2 regions of the Bacillus sp. Marseille-P3661 genome follow, and region 2 is predicted to be linked to the other one. Evidence: predicted binding sites of a transcription regulator. Region 2 holds the regulator's gene; the other holds the start of a gene.

Region 1 (8,304 bases), on a different contig from region 2:
AAGCAGGAGAAACAACAGGTTTTTCTGCTAGTGATCATATTAAAGTGCTATACGAACATTTAAAATGTGCTTTTTTAGATATGGTTATTGTAAATGATGCCGAAATACCTGTTCATATTTTACAGCGTTATAAAGAAGAAAATGCACAACCTGTGCTGTATGATCTAGATCGATTAAAGCAGTTTGGGGTAAAAATTATTAATCAAGATTTAATTCATATTGAGCAAGGTGTTATCCGTCATGATACTTCTAAAATAGCAAAGTTAATATTCTCTTTATTGTAAGCATATTAGTTGTTTACTCCTTTTAAGTTGTTTAAAATGGGCTGAGATAGAAGTGAAGAACAGCATTGCCTTTCTCCTTAGGAACACTTAAAATTAGTAAGTGGCGTTTATTTATTCATATAAAAAGGGATAACTAGGTATATAGAGAAACGATCCTTGAAACAACATATACACAGGGGGGGGTGGAGACTTGTCTTTTGCTTCAGAGACTAAAAAAGAACTAACCAACTTAGACATTCATGATTGTTGTGCAAAAGCTGAGCTTTCCGCTCTTATTCGAATGAATGGGTCCATGTCATTTATGAATCGAAATGTTGTTGTCGATGTTCAAACAGAGAATGCGGCTATTGCCCGGAGAATCTATACGCTTATTAAAAGAGAATATGATGTTTCAGTAGAGCTGTTAGTCCGAAAGAAAATGAGATTGAAGAAAAATAATGTATATATTGTGCGCTTGATAGAGAAAGCGAAGGATATATTGACAGATTTAGGCATCCTTGAAGAGCCTTTTTCTATTATCCATTCAATATCTAAAACGGTTACAAAAAAGAAGTGCTGCAAGCGTTCTTATTTGAGAGGGGCCTTTCTTGCGGGAGGATCAGTAAACAATCCAGAGACATCATCCTATCATCTAGAGATCTTTTCGTTATATGAAGAGCATAATGACTCACTTTGTGATTTAATGAACTCTTTCGACTTGAACGCGAAAACATTAGAACGCAAAAAAGGGTATATCTGTTATTTAAAAGAAGGCGAAAAAATTAGTGAGCTCTTAAATATAGTTGGAGCACATCAAGCATTACTTCATTTTGAAGATGTCCGGATTGTCCGCGATATGAGAAATTCAGTGAATCGGTTAGTGAACTGTGAAACTGCTAATTTAAACAAAACGATTGGTGCAGCCATTCGTCAAGTTGAAAATATTCGATTTATTAAAGATACGGTGGGGCTAGAAACACTTCCTGACAAGCTTAGGGAAATCGCAGAGTTAAGAATAACATATCAGGATGTAACGCTTAAAGAGTTAGGTGAAATGGTATCTGGTGGCACTATTAGTAAGTCTGGAATTAATCATCGTCTCAGAAAAATTGATGAAATTGCAGATAAATTACGATTAGGTGAAACATTTCCTAAAGCTTGATCGTAATTTAGATAATAAGCGGCAAAATAATTATTTTCTAACAAAACGAATATAAGCTTTGTCAGATGAGAATAAAATAAATAAGGGCTATTAGTAGGAGGAGAATCCAGTGATAGAGAAAAATATTACAGTAAAGTTGAAAACTGGTTTACAAGCAAGACCAGCTGCATTATTTGTACAGGAGGCCAATCGTTTTTCTGCGGATGTTTTTTTAGAGAAAGACGGAAAGAAAGTAAACGCTAAAAGCATTATGGGGTTAATGAGTTTAGCGGTTGGATCTGGAGTAGAAGTTAAGTTAATCGCTGATGGAAACGATGAAAAAGAAGCAGTTAATGCATTAAGTCAGTTTGTTGAAAAAGAATAATAGTAACTGTGTTTGTGTTAAACTGAACAAAGTAGTGAAAAATAGGCGCTGATAAAATCGGGGGCACTGAAAAACCTGACGGTTTTTCAAAGTATCAAGGATAACAGACAGAAAAAGACGACTCAAATTCAAAAACTGAATTTATTGAGTCGTCTTTTTTTGATATTTTGACTGTATGATTCTTTTACTTAATCCATTAACTTCAGTATTCTTTTTAAATTTACTGCGAATATTGCCATTGCTCCTTGCATCTCCATGCCAATTAGACCCGAGGATTTTGCAACATTATACCCGTGTCTGTTTTTCAATTCACTATTTTTAGCTTCTATTTTGTAGCGCTCTTTCGACTTTTCTTTAAAATATTCACTTTCTTGAAAGTTCATTTGTTCTGTATGTACATCGGATTTAATCGATACAGAATAACTCTTACTCTTAGCGCCCTCTTTGTAACAACTTTCCTTCAAAGGACATATCTTACATTTTTCCACATCAAAATAATAAGTGTCAACTTGATTAGTTGATACACACTTTTTCCCTTGACGTGCTTTTCTAATTGCCATATGCCCAGCCTTGCAGACATACATTCCTGCATCTTTGTTAAATTCAAATTCATCTTCTTTTTTTCGGCAGCCCTGCGTAACTGCTGGATTCAACTTAGCTACTAACTTTATTCCATTGTTTTTGGTATACTCAATATTTCCTTTTTCTGAATAAGCTGCATCTCCAATTATAGTCTTAACTTTCATTCCTGCACGTACCGTTTTTTCCACTATAGTCTCTAATTGTTTTCCATCATTTTTTTCACCAGTTGTTACCGTTGCTGCAGTAATAATTCTTTCTTCACTCATACCTATATGTGTCTTATAACCAAAAAAGGAAGAGTCCGCCGACTTATGCCCAATCTTCGCGTCTTCATCTTGTGAAAGTTGTAAATGTTCTATATCATCATCCAATGTCTCTTTTAAAAGATTTAATTTTTCTTTAACTTTTGGATACTCACAAAGTATTTCTTCCTTTTCAACTACCTTAACTAGTTTTTGACAGTATTCTATCTGATCTTCTAATACATCAGAATTGGTTTTGCTTGGAAATTTACATTTCATATTTACATCTATTTGGTAAATCGTCTTTCTAAGTAATTTCGATCGGTCCATCAAAACTTCTTTTGCTGATTTTTGATTATAACGAGCTCCTGTATGTGTGGCGTCCACAATGAGAGATTTACTTTTTAGAATGCCTTTAGCAATTGCAATTTCAACAGTTTTATTTATCAGTAAATCTAAAAGATTAATATCTTTTAAACGTAATTTCCGAAACTTCGTTAAAGAACTTGGTTCAATCACTGGGTCTTCTGGTGCCATATCAAGAAAATATTTAAACGACATATCATACTTTGAACGTTCAACAATATCAACATCGGATATATTGTAAATGGATTTTAACAATAGATATTTAAACATACGAATAGGGTGGATCGCATTGCGTCCATTATCATGACAATATTTATCTTCAAGTTCTTCATAAACAAATGAAAAATCGATTAGATCGTTTATTCTGCGTAGAAGGTTATCCTTTGGAACAACCAAATCATAAATTTGCATATATGGACTTAAATTCATCATCTCTTGTTTTTGTATCATCCAATCCACCCACTTGAAATTGATACTATAATTATACAAGAAAAAAGGTATAATTCCTCAAATATATGAGAATTATACCTTTTTAAAATTTTAAGGACTTTTTCAGTGCCCTCGATAAAATCGGGGGCCTATTTTTGTTTTGCTGATAAATTAATGAGTCAAAGAGTTCAATCAAGTATGTTCAAGGCCTGTTACTTTATTATTATGGCTGATGAAAGGAAACGGTATTGATAAAAGTTATCGAAAACCTCTTCATAGTGCGGATGAAGAGGAAAAAGCAACGAAAAAGTAGCATGAAACCTCTTCATAGCGCTGATGAAGAGGAAATAGCATTGAAAAAGCAGCTGGAAACCTCTTCATAGCGCGTATGAAGAGGAAATAGCATCGAAAAAATAGCACGAAACCTCTTCATAGTGCGTATGAAGAGGAAACAGCACTAAAAAAGTAGCATGAAACCTCTTCATAGTGCGGATGAAGAGGAAAAAGCAACGAAAAAGTAGCTTAAAACCTCTTCATAGCGCTGATGAAGAGGAAATAGCATGGAAAAAATAGCCGAAAACCTCTTCATAGTGCGGATGAAGAGGAAAAGTCATCAAAAAAGTAGCTTAAAACCTCTTCATAAGGCTGATGAAGAGGAACCAGCATTGAAAAAGTAGCCGAAAACCTCTTCATAGTGCGGATGAAGAGGAAATAGCATTGAAAAAGTAGCACGAAACCTCTTCATAGTGCAGATGAAGAGGAAAAAGCATCGAAAAAGTAGCACGAAACCTCTTCATAGTGCGTATGAAGAGGAACCAGCATCAAAAAAGTAGCCGGAAACCTCTTCATAGTGCGTATGAAGAGGAAATAGCAACGAAAAAGTAGCATGAAACCTCTTCATAGTGCGTATGAAGAGGAAATAGCATGGAAAAAGTAGCTTAAAACCTCTTCATAGTGCGGATGAAGAGGAAAAAGCATCGAAAAAGTAGCATGAAACCTCTTCATAAGGCTGATGAAGGGGAAGCAGCATGGAAAAAATAGCTGAAAACCTCTTCATAGTGCGGATGAAGAGGAAATAGCATCAAAAAAGTAGCACGAAACCTCTTCATAGTGTGGATGAAGAGGAAACAGCACTAAAAAAGTAGCCGAAAACCTCTTCATAGCGCGGATGAAGAGGAAACGGCAAGAAAAAAGTAGCCAAAAACCTCTTCATAGTGCGTATGAAGAGGAAGCAGCATGGAAAAAATAGCCGAATACCTCTTCATAGCGCTGATGAAGAGGAAATAGCATGGAAAAAGTAGCTTAAAACCTCTTCATAGTGAGGATGAAGAGGAAACAGCACTAAAAAAGTAGCACGAAACCTCTTCATCGCGAATCCAAAAACAGAACTCAAATAAAATAGCTCCTGTTTTAACAACAGGAGCCAATTACATTGATTACTTTTTAGTTTCAGTTGCAGCGCTTGTAGTAATTACTTTGTCAATTAAACCATATTCTCTTGCTTGTTCAGCGCTCATGAAGTTATCGCGTTCTGTATCGCGGTTGATTACTTCGATCGGTTGACCAGAGCGTTCAGCCATGATTTCGTTTAATTTTTCGCGCATTTGGATAATGCGTTTTGCATGGATTTGGATGTCTGTTGCTTGTCCTTGCGTACCGCCTAGTGGTTGGTGAATCATAACTTCACTATTAGGTAAAGCGAAACGCTTGCCTTTTGCACCAGCAGTTAATAGGAAAGCACCCATTGATGCAGCCATACCAATACAAATTGTAGAAACATCAGGCTTAATAAACTGCATTGTATCGTAAATAGCCATACCAGCTGTAATCGAACCACCTGGGCTGTTAATATATAGAGAAATGTCTTTATCTGGATCTTCTGCAGCCAAGAATAGTAATTGTGCAACAACTGAGTTTGCTACTGTGTCGTCGATTGCAGTTCCAAGCATGATGATGCGGTCTTTTAAAAGTCGAGAGTAAATATCGTATGCTCTTTCTCCGCGGTTTGTTTGCTCAATAACAGTTGGAATTAAATGCATGTTCATAATAAGTTCCTCCTTGTATCCAATAGTCTCTTATGTACTTATAATACATATAAGGTCAAAAAAGGTCAAACAGTAAGCTTTGCCGATTTTATACTATTTCACATTTTTTCAGCATAGCCTTATTTAACGGGATTTAAACCTATGGCTATGTCTTTACTTGCAGTTTTCATTAAATTTTTAGTAGCATCGATAAACACTTATAGCAGTTAACACAGTGTGCGAAATCCTTGCTATACCTATGCTTATGTGCTGGTTGTACAGTTTATACTAAAAATTTTATGTAGCCAGTTGGTACACCAAATTACTTTACCCGAATAAGGCGATGTTAGCAACATATGCTAATTTGCATATACTGTATATTTCGAGATTTGAGTACAAAAATCCTTTTTTGTTGGATAAAGACGTTGGTTTATCTCAAGATGCGTATTCATTGTGGTTTGCCATCCTTTTTTCGTTTTTACTTGCAAAAGTTTAAGATCTTCCTTATAATAAAATTCGCACGGTTAAAACTGTTTTGCCCTCGTGGTGTAATGGATAACACACAAGATTCCGGTTCTTGTACTGGGGGTTCGATTCCCTCCGAGGGCGTAAATTTTAGAAGAAAAAGGCACTGAAACGTTGCTGCTTCAACGTTTTCAGTGCCTTTTTTTAGCTATTATGTGGTTAACTTTATAAAGTTATAGAAATCCATCTCCAGCGCCCAGTCCTCCAGATTCAAAGTCATACAGGATGTGATACTCCAAGATTAAGTGTAAACATATCACTCAAAAAGGAAAACGTTTTCATTCTGAATGTTCACAAAATTATAAACGAATGATAAAATATTATTAGAAACTGTTCAGGAAGGAGAAAGTAAATGAAACAAGAGCTTATTCAACACCAGACTACTAAACTTGTAATGACAACAGAGCTGCGACAAGCTATATCTTTACTTCAATATTCCTCCGCTGAACTAAATCAATTTTTACAGCAGCAAGCCGTTGAAAATCCGCTCCTTGATATGGAATCTATTTCTAACCCAACGGTAAGCCTACTAGGTAAATCGCCTAATTTTAAAAGTACAGACAGCGATGAGAAACAGAAAATGATCCTAAATATTGCAGATCAAACTAGTAACTCACTACATGAACATTTATTAAACCAAATAGCGATAATGCGCTTTAGTGTGCATGAAAAAGAAGTGTTAGAGCATCTTGTGCTATCCGTTGATGATAATGGCTATTTTACAGGAAACTTGCAGGATGTAGCAGACAAATTTCACACACCTGAACCGGTAGTTGAAATGCTTCTATACCGTATGCAGCAATGTGAGCCGCTTGGAGTTGGGGCCAGGAATTTGCAAGAATGCTTACTGATACAATTGAGAGATTTACCTGAACGAAATGAACTGGCTGAAAAAATAGTTAGTGACTACTTGAATGAGATGGCAAATCGTAAGTGGAAAAAAATCAGTCAGGAGTTAGATGTACCTATTACAAAGATCCAGGGAATTTTTGATTTTATTCAGACATTAAATCCACGACCTGGAGCATTATTTAGTAATAATCATTCACAGTACATCATCCCTGACATGACGATTAAAGAAGTGAACGGTACCTTTAAGATTATTATAAATAATAAGGTAATCCCAACAATACGGCTCGAACAGGGTTATGAACAGCGTATTTCTGGTCATTCAGAAATCGACTCTTATATAAAAGGCCACTGGGATCAATTTAATTTTATCAAAAAAGCAATCGAGCAGCGCTTTATGACGATGGAAAAAGTAATGGCTGCAATTATTGAGGTACAGCGTGAATTTTTTACGAAAGGTAGAGCCTATTTAAAACCACTTACGTTAAAAGATATTGCTGCTAAAATTGATATGCATGAATCAACTGTCAGCAGGACCGTGAATGGAAAGTATGTTCAAACACCACAGGGCGTGTTTGAACTGAAGTACTTTTTTACATCGAGCATTCAAACAAATGACGAGGATGATACATCATCAGCGGCAGTAAAAGAGGCGATTAGAGAAATCGTTGATCAGGAAAATAAACAGAAGCCATTGTCCGATCAAAAAATAGCTACTATACTAAAAGAGCAATATCAATTTAATGTGTCTAGGCGTACGATTGCGAAATACCGTGACCAACTAGGCATTCTTTCATCAGCAGGTAGAAAGCGCTATGAATGATATTGTAGACCTTCTAGTTAGGAGATAGCTATGAGCAAAGAAGTTCACGTTAATTTTTATACGAAAATAGGCTGTCCATTATGTGACAAAGGAAAAGCAGTGTTGCTTGAATTAAGCGAAACATACAACCTTAAAATTGAGGATATTGATATATATAAAGATGATGTATTGCTAGAAAAATATCAAATTATGATTCCAGTTGTAGAAATTGATGGCGATGAAGTTGATTATGGGATTATTAGTAAAGAGATCGTTGAAGATTATTTTCTTTCTAAAAAAAATATATCCCACCTATAACGGGCAGTAAGCCCCCCACCATAAGATTCTGTGTATCCTAGAAGATGGTGGGGGGAACTGCCCGTAAACTCCGATTAGTTTAAGGGCCTTTAGGTCATACCTTTAGGTACTAACCATCAGTGGAAAAACCATTGATGGAAGTTTCACTTTATTTTACTTGAACAGTAAAATCATTCCTGTTACAATATGTAAATAGCAGGAGCGATTTTTTTTACCTTAACTGGGACACAATATGTCTAGGTGGGACGTTATACGTCCGTATTGGTAAAAAGTGCAATAAAGGGGACGCTATCAGATGGATTCAATTTTAAAGATTCAACAAAAATTGTTACCCGATTTACTCGAAGTCATGCAAAAACGTTATCAAATTCTTAGATA
Region 2 (8,304 bases):
TTATCCACAGCTTTTACGGATTTTTTTAGTTTGTGTTAACTTGTTACTGACATAAAGAATTAGCTTTGATTTATGTTAAAAACCGACCAAGGGGGAAGGATGCTTATTTATTGGTATAAAACCTTTCATAAGGCGGATGAAGAGGAACCAGAGTAGAAAACAACGAGAGAAACCCCTTCATAAGGCGGATGAAGAGGAACCGGAGTAGAAAACAACGAGAGAAACCCCTTCATAAGGCGGATGAAGAGGAACCAGAGTAGAAAACAACGAGAGAAACCCTTTCATAAGGCGGATGAAGAGGAACCGGAGTAGAAAACAACGAGAGAAACCCTTTCATAAGGCGGATGAAGAGGAACCGGAGTAGAAGACAATGAGAGAAACCCCTTCATAAGTCCAATGAAGAGGAACCAAAAATAAAAAAGTGCATTCAAAAACTCTCCAACGAATAGCAAATATAACTAACTATCAGTATCTATCCACATATTTATCCACATTATACATTTACTCCTTCGAAACACAAATTTAGTGAAATATCGACAAAATTTTATTAAAGGGAATATTGTTAAATATAACAATTTAAATAGTTAATCAACACTATAGAAATTGTCTATTTATTAAACAATATTTACTGAAATAGTCCATTCCAAAGCGAGAACAAAAGACCATAAAGCTTATCCAAATTTTTAAGCTATTTTAGCATGAATTGTCTTCAGTTCTAATACAATGAAAATACATGCTTATAACTTTTTAGACAAGGGTACATTACTTTAAGGGAGGGTAGTGTCCATGTTAGAACAATTTCTTGGAGATAACTTTGAAATAATGACAGCGAGAATTTTTTTTGCTGCTTTTTTAAGCGGAATAATTGGATTCGAGCGAGAAATAAAAAATCACCCTGCAGGTTTTCGAACACATTTGCTTGTTGGGATTGGGTCTTGCTTAATGATGCTAATGTCATTGTATGGCTTTAATAATTACATTGATAGCAGTGAAAATATAAGATTTGATCCTGCGAGGATACCTTCTTATGTCATCAGTGGAATTGGTTTTTTGGGGGCTGGTACTATCTTGGTAAAAGGTGCTACAGTCAGAGGATTAACAACTGCTGCTTCTATTTGGGTAGTGGCAGGAATTGGCTTAATAGTGGGAGTAGGTATGTTTGCACCTGCATTGCTGACAACGATTGTTGTGTTATTAAGTTTAATCTTCTTAAACAAATTTGAGCATCGCTTCTTACAGAACAATAACTCACATTCATTACATATTGTCGTCGATAAAAATAGCAATGACCTGTATGAAATCATAAAAATAATTGAAGATCGAAAGGTACCATTAAAACGTTTTTCGATTGAAACACATAAAGAATCTGAAATAAGTCCCTCATTAAAAAAATATGTAATTGAGGTTAAACTTGCAAATAAAGATAAAAAAGCAATGATAATCGACGAAATTTCACAATTACCTTTCGTATATAGAATCTTTTAATGTAGTTTGTAATGTAAAAAATTTGGAAAAGATATTAGTATGTTAAAAACGAATTAGTTGAAAACATTATGCAATCGACTATATAATATATATACATGGTCAAAGAAAGTCAAAGTCAGAGGAAGGGGAGGGATCATGCGTAATATTTCTGATGTTATTGAACAGTATTTGAAAAAAGTACTACATGTAAGTAATGAAAATGCAGTTGAAATTAAGAGAAGTGAAATAGCTGAGAAATTTCAATGCGTCCCCTCACAAATTAATTATGTAATTAATACAAGATTCACGATTGAAAAAGGATACATTGTTGAAAGTAAACGAGGTGGCGGAGGTTACATTCGAATTATTAAAGTTCAAACAGATAATCATGCCCATTTAATTGATCAGATGCTCGATCTAATACCACGAAGAATTACTCAATCAACAGCTGAAAGTATTGTTGCAAGACTTTTAGAGGAAGGTGCAGTATCTAGAAGAGAAGCAAAGTTAATTTTAAGTGCAATTGATAGAGATGTACTTTTATTAGATTTACCTGAGCGTGATGAATTCCGGACTGTTATCTTAAAAGCGATGCTTCAAACATTAAAATATAAGTAATTTTTATATCGGGAGAGGTGTGTAAGTATGGAATGCCAAGAATGTCACCAAAACCCTGCATCACTCCATTTTACTAAAATAATTAATGGAAAAAAAACTGAAACACATTTATGTGAACAATGTGCGCGGGAAAAAGGTGAAATGATAGCCGGTGGCGAATTCTCTATTAATAGCCTTCTTTCAGGGTTACTTAATATAGATTACCCAACAACTTTAGCAGGAGCAAATAAAAACTTTGAGAGCTTACAAGCACTACAATGCTCTAACTGTGGATTAACTTTTCAGCAATTCTCTAAAATAGGTCGTTTCGGATGTTCCAATTGTTATAGGGAATTTCAATCAAAAATTGATCCTATCTTAAGACGAGTACATGGTGGAAACACATCACATGCTGGTAAAATTCCAAAAAGAATTGGCGGAAGTCTTCATATTGCAAAAGAAATTTCTACGCTAAAGGAAGCGCTGCAGAAGTCGATTCAAAATGAGGAATTTGAGAATGCTGCACAATTAAGAGATAAAATTCGTTCCTTAGAGCAACATTTAGGTGAGCATAGAGAGGGGGAGCAATAGTCTATGTCACTTGAAAAGTTCATAAACCAAGCTATTAGCCCTTGGATGAATGAAGATGGTCAAGATAGCGATATTGTATTAAGCAGCAGAATTCGCTTGGCCCGAAACTTAAAGGATATAGTGTTTCCAACCTTAGCATCAATTGACTCACTTACAACAGTGGTCGAACGAATAGAAGAGTCTATATCAAATCAAAGTTTTGCTGAAGTTGGCAATCTCGAAATGATTAAGATGGATAATCTAGAGACAATTGGAAAACGGGTTTTAGTGGAAAAGCATCTTATTAGTCCACATCTTGCAGAAGTATCTGAAAAAGGTGCTGTCATTTTATCAGAAAATGAAGAAGTAAGTGTGATGGTTAATGAAGAAGACCATATCCGGATCCAATGCTTATTTCCAGGTTTACAATTAAAAGAGGCTCTAAAGGTTGCAAATCAAGTGGATGATTTACTTGAAGAAAGGGTAGACTTTGCATTTGATGAAAAACGGGGGTATCTTACTAGTTGTCCAACAAATGTTGGAACAGGGATGAGAGCATCCGTCATGATGCATTTACCTGCTCTTGTGCTAACACATCAAATTAATAGATTACTGCCTGCAATCAGCCAACTAGGCTTAGTTGTTAGAGGCATTTATGGTGAGGGTAGTGAAGCACAAGGTAATATTTTTCAAATTTCTAACCAAATTACATTAGGCAAATCTGAGCAGGATATCGTTGAGGATCTCCAAAGTGTTGTTGCGCAGGTTATTGCGCAAGAACGAACTGCTCGAGATATGCTAGTTAAAACATCATCGATCCAACTGGAAAACAGAGTGTGGCGTTCCTATGGAACATTGGCGCATAGTCGTATAATCCAATCAACTGAAGCATCTCAAAGTTTATCAGATTTGCGATTGGGGATTGATTTAGGATTCATTAAAAATATTTCACGTTCGATTTTAAATGAATTAATGATTTTAACCCAACCAGGGTTTTTACAGCAATATGCTGGTAGAAAGCTTACACCTGATGAGAGAGACATAAGAAGAGCAACTCTAATAAGAGAGCGATTAAGATTAGAAACGATTCGTTGGGAGAGTGATGGTAAATGATGTTTGGTAGGTTTACAGAACGAGCACAAAAGGTACTTGCACTTGCACAAGAGGAAGCGGTCCGTTTAGGACATAGCAATATTGGGACTGAGCATATTTTATTAGGCTTAGTTCGAGAAGGTGAAGGAATTGCGGCAAAAGCCTTATTGGCATTAAATCTTGGACCTGAAAAAATTCAAGAGGAAGTTGAAGCGCTGATTGGCAGAGGTAAAGAAGCATCGCAAACAATTCATTATACACCTAGAGCAAAAAAGGTTATCGAATTATCGATGGATGAAGCCCGTAAGTTAGGTCATTCCTATGTGGGAACAGAGCATATATTATTAGGCTTAATTCGTGAAGGCGAAGGTGTAGCTGCTCGTGTCCTTAATAATCTTGGAGTAAGCTTAAATAAAGCACGACAACAAGTACTTCAGCTATTAGGCAGTAATGAGTCATCATCTTCAGGGCATCAAGGTGGAACAGCAACAAATGCGAATACACCTACACTGGATAGCCTTGCGAGGGATTTAACACAAATTGCACGTGAAGGAAGTCTTGACCCTGTTATTGGAAGGGAAAAAGAAATTCAACGTGTAATAGAAGTTTTAAGCCGCCGTACTAAAAATAATCCTGTGTTAATCGGTGAACCTGGGGTTGGAAAAACAGCGATAGCTGAAGGGCTAGCGCAGCAAATTATTCAAAACGAAGTGCCCGAAATTTTAAGAAATAAGCGTGTTATGACATTAGATATGGGTACAGTTGTAGCGGGAACCAAGTACCGTGGTGAATTTGAAGACCGTTTGAAAAAGGTAATGGATGAAATTCGCCAAGCAGGGAATATCATCTTGTTTATAGATGAATTGCATACTTTAATTGGTGCAGGTGGTGCGGAAGGCGCTATCGATGCATCAAATATCTTAAAACCGTCATTAGCTCGCGGTGAGTTACAATGTATCGGTGCGACAACACTTGATGAGTACCGTAAATATATTGAGAAAGACGCAGCGTTAGAACGTCGATTCCAGCCAATTAAAGTGGGCGAGCCAACGCAAGAAGAAGCCATCCAGATTTTAAAAGGTTTGCGAGATCGCTATGAAGCCCATCATCGCGTTACGATTACGGATGATGCTATCGATGAAGCTGTAAAATTATCAGATCGCTATATTTCTGACCGGTTCCTTCCTGATAAAGCGATAGACTTAATTGACGAGGCGGCTGCAAAGGTACGTCTTCGCTCATATACAGCACCACCTAACTTAAAAGAGTTAGAGCAAAAATTAGAGGGAATTCGTAAAGAAAAAGACGCAGCAGTACAAAGCCAAGAGTTTGAGAAAGCTGCATCATTACGCGATACTGAGCAACGTCTTCGTGAAGATGTAGAAAAAACGAAGAAGGAATGGAAGGAAAGACAAGGGCAAGAGAATTCAGAAGTTACAACTGAAGATATCGCACTAGTGGTTTCAGCTTGGACGGGTGTTCCTGTTTCTAAATTAGCTCAGGCTGAAACTGACCGCCTTTTAAATATGGAAGAGATTTTACATGGTCGTGTAATTGGGCAGGATGAAGCCGTAAAAGCCGTTGCAAAAGCTATCCGCCGGGCTCGTGCTGGCCTAAAAGATCCAAAACGTCCAATTGGTTCCTTTATTTTCTTAGGTCCAACAGGGGTTGGTAAAACAGAGCTAGCTCGTGCTCTTGCAGAATCCATGTTTGGCGATGAAGATGCACTTATCCGCATAGATATGTCAGAGTACATGGAAAAGCACGCAACATCGCGTTTAGTTGGTTCACCTCCAGGATATGTAGGTCATGAAGAAGGTGGTCAATTAACCGAGAAAGTACGTCGTAAACCATATTCGGTTATTTTGTTAGACGAAATTGAAAAGGCGCATCCAGAGGTATTTAATATTTTACTTCAAGTGCTAGAAGATGGCCGCCTGACAGATTCAAAAGGACGTACTGTGGATTTCCGTAATACAATCGTTATTATGACTTCGAATGTTGGCGCTAGTGAGTTAAAGCGTAACAAGTATGTGGGCTTTAATGTTCAAGAGGGTCAAGAGTACAAAGATATGAAATCAAAGGTAATGGATTCCCTTAAAAAGGCATTCCGACCTGAGTTCTTAAACCGTATTGATGAAATTATCGTCTTCCACTCATTAGAAAGACAACATATTAATGAAATTGTGACGTTAATGGCAAATGAATTAATTAAACGTCTTAAAGAACAGGATATTGAGTTTGTAATCTCTGATATTGCGAAAGAAAAAATTTCTGATGAAGGCTTTGATCCTGAATATGGTGCGAGACCATTAAGACGTGCATTACAAAAGCATGTTGAAGATCGTTTGTCTGAAGAGCTATTAAAAGGTACGATCGAAAAAGGTAAAAAAGTTACACTAGACATCGAAGATAACGAATTTGTTGTAAGGGCCGAATAAAATAGTTAAGTATAGATCATAGAATAAAATTGCATAAATATTTATTCATACATGAAAAAGAAGACGCATCTTCGGCGTCTTCTTTTTCTATATAACAGTAGAAAGCTTTAAAAAGTAGCAAATATTCGGTTTTTCTAATTCAAATTCGGTTATGGTATCATAATTCTTAATAAATAATTGTAACTTAATATGAGAGGGTTTTTTCGATGAGCAAGAAAAAAACAAAGTTTTGTTGCCAATCATGTGGCTATGAATCACCCAAATGGATGGGTAAATGTCCAGGTTGTAATCAATGGAATACCATGGTTGAAGAAATGGAGATTACAAGACCATCTAGAAGACAATCATTTGTTACAGCAGCTGCATCCACAGTTATAAATAAACCACAATCGATTACTTCAATTGAATCTATAAGTGAACCACGAGTGCATACTAATTTCAAAGAAATGGACCGTGTGCTTGGTGGGGGAATTGTTCCTGGTTCACTAGTGTTGGTTGGCGGTGATCCGGGTATAGGAAAATCTACACTTTTATTACAAATATCAGCCCAGCTTGCGAGTTTGAACCATAGGGTTTTATATATATCAGGTGAGGAATCAGCTAAACAAACGAAACTTAGGGCAGACCGATTACGTATATTAACTGATAACTTATTTGTCCTATCAGAAACAGATCTAGAGTTTATTGAGAAAGCAATTGAGGAGATGAACCCATCTTTAGTCGTAATCGATTCCATTCAGACTGTATATCATCCTGAGGTACAATCTGCACCTGGTAGTGTTTCACAAGTAAGAGAATGTACATCCCATTTTATGAGAATTGCAAAAACAAAAGGCATTGCGATTTTTATTGTTGGTCATGTTACAAAAGAAGGTTCTATTGCTGGACCGAGATTGTTAGAACATATGGTAGATGCGGTGTTATATTTTGAAGGGGAACGTCACCACACGTACCGAATTTTACGAGCAGTAAAAAACCGGTTTGGGTCAACCAATGAGATGGGAATCTTTGAAATGAAGGAAGAAGGGCTTGCGGAAGTTCTAAATCCATCGGAAATATTTCTAGAAGAACGCTCAGAGGGGTCAGCAGGTTCGATTGTTGTAGCTTCGATGGAAGGTACACGTCCTGTATTGGTGGAAATTCAGGCACTTATATCACCTACAAGCTTTGGCAATCCAAGACGGATGGCAACTGGAATCGATCATAATCGCGTATCACTGATTATGGCAGTGTTAGAGAAAAGAGTTGGATTTCTGCTAGGGAGCTATGATGCTTATCTAAAGGTTGCGGGTGGGATAAAGCTAGATGAGCCAGCTATAGATTTAGGCGTAGCGATTAGTATTGCATCTAGTTTTCGTGATCAACCATCTAGACCAACAGATGTTGTATTTGGGGAAGTTGGCTTAACTGGAGAGGTTAGAAGAGTATCGCGTATCGAACAGCGCGTTCAGGAGGCTGCCAAACTAGGGTTTGAACGAGTAATAGTTCCAGATAGGAACATAGGAGGTTGGTCTACCCCAAAAGGAATCCAAGTAATTGGTGTGTCTACCGTTGCTGAGGCTTTAAAGTATACCTTAGGAGGATAATCTATGGGTCATGCCAAACAGAATGGGAATAAGCACAACGAGATCCTTAATTTTGTATCGCCAGGTTCACCGATAAGGGAAGGGATCGACAATGTTTTGAGGGCAAATACAGGGGGATTAATTGTTATAGGTTATAATGAAAAAGTAAGAGAAGTAATAGACGGCGGTTTTACCGTTAACTGTATATTCTCCCCCGCCTATTTATATGAATTGGCAAAGATGGATGGTGCCATCATATTAAATGATACGGGCACGAAAATACTTTATGCCAATACACAACTTATTCCTAGCTCTGGTATTTCATCCATTGAAACAGGTATGCGGCATCGTACTGCAGAAAGAGTTGCTAAGCAAACAGGGTGTCTCGTCATTGCAATTTCCCAACGGAGAAATGTTATCACACTTTATCAAGGTGATTTTCGCTATGCATTACGTCAAATGGGTGAAATTCTAACAAAAGCAAATCAGGCAATTCAAACTTTAGAAAAGTATAAATCTGTATTAGATCAAGGAATTACAAATCTTGGAGCACTTGAAATGGAAGAACTAGTTAC

Evidence for each region. Region 2 encodes CtsR, which represses protease genes until heat stress. Its sites were predicted from a motif close to ATGGTCAATAAAGGTCAAACA; they were not measured.
Region 1: the regulator CtsR is predicted to act here: its motif matches at 5,505-5,525, upstream of clpP (ATP-dependent Clp endopeptidase proteolytic subunit ClpP).

What each region holds. Positions count from the first base shown of each region.
Region 1 covers NZ_LT965953.1:244,425-252,728, forward strand. Annotated here, with positions in the region: gene C1724_RS01090 (gluconeogenesis factor YvcK family protein) at 1-284, shown strand, start outside; gene whiA (DNA-binding protein WhiA) at 475-1,425, shown strand; gene C1724_RS01100 (HPr family phosphocarrier protein) at 1,535-1,789, shown strand; gene C1724_RS01105 (IS1182 family transposase) at 1,978-3,429, opposite strand; gene clpP (ATP-dependent Clp endopeptidase proteolytic subunit ClpP) at 4,845-5,447, opposite strand; tRNA gene C1724_RS01115 (tRNA-Arg) at 5,970-6,041, shown strand; gene rpoN (RNA polymerase factor sigma-54) at 6,310-7,629, shown strand; gene C1724_RS01125 (glutaredoxin family protein) at 7,660-7,926, shown strand; gene C1724_RS01130 (sugar-binding transcriptional regulator) at 8,222-8,304, shown strand, end outside.
Region 2 covers NZ_LT965959.1:652-8,955, forward strand. Annotated here, with positions in the region: gene C1724_RS23860 (MgtC/SapB family protein) at 787-1,485, shown strand; gene C1724_RS23865 (CtsR family transcriptional regulator) at 1,621-2,082, shown strand; gene C1724_RS23870 (UvrB/UvrC motif-containing protein) at 2,110-2,652, shown strand; gene C1724_RS23875 (protein arginine kinase) at 2,656-3,744, shown strand; gene clpC (ATP-dependent protease ATP-binding subunit ClpC) at 3,741-6,164, shown strand; gene radA (DNA repair protein RadA) at 6,371-7,750, shown strand; gene disA (DNA integrity scanning diadenylate cyclase DisA) at 7,754-8,304, shown strand, end outside.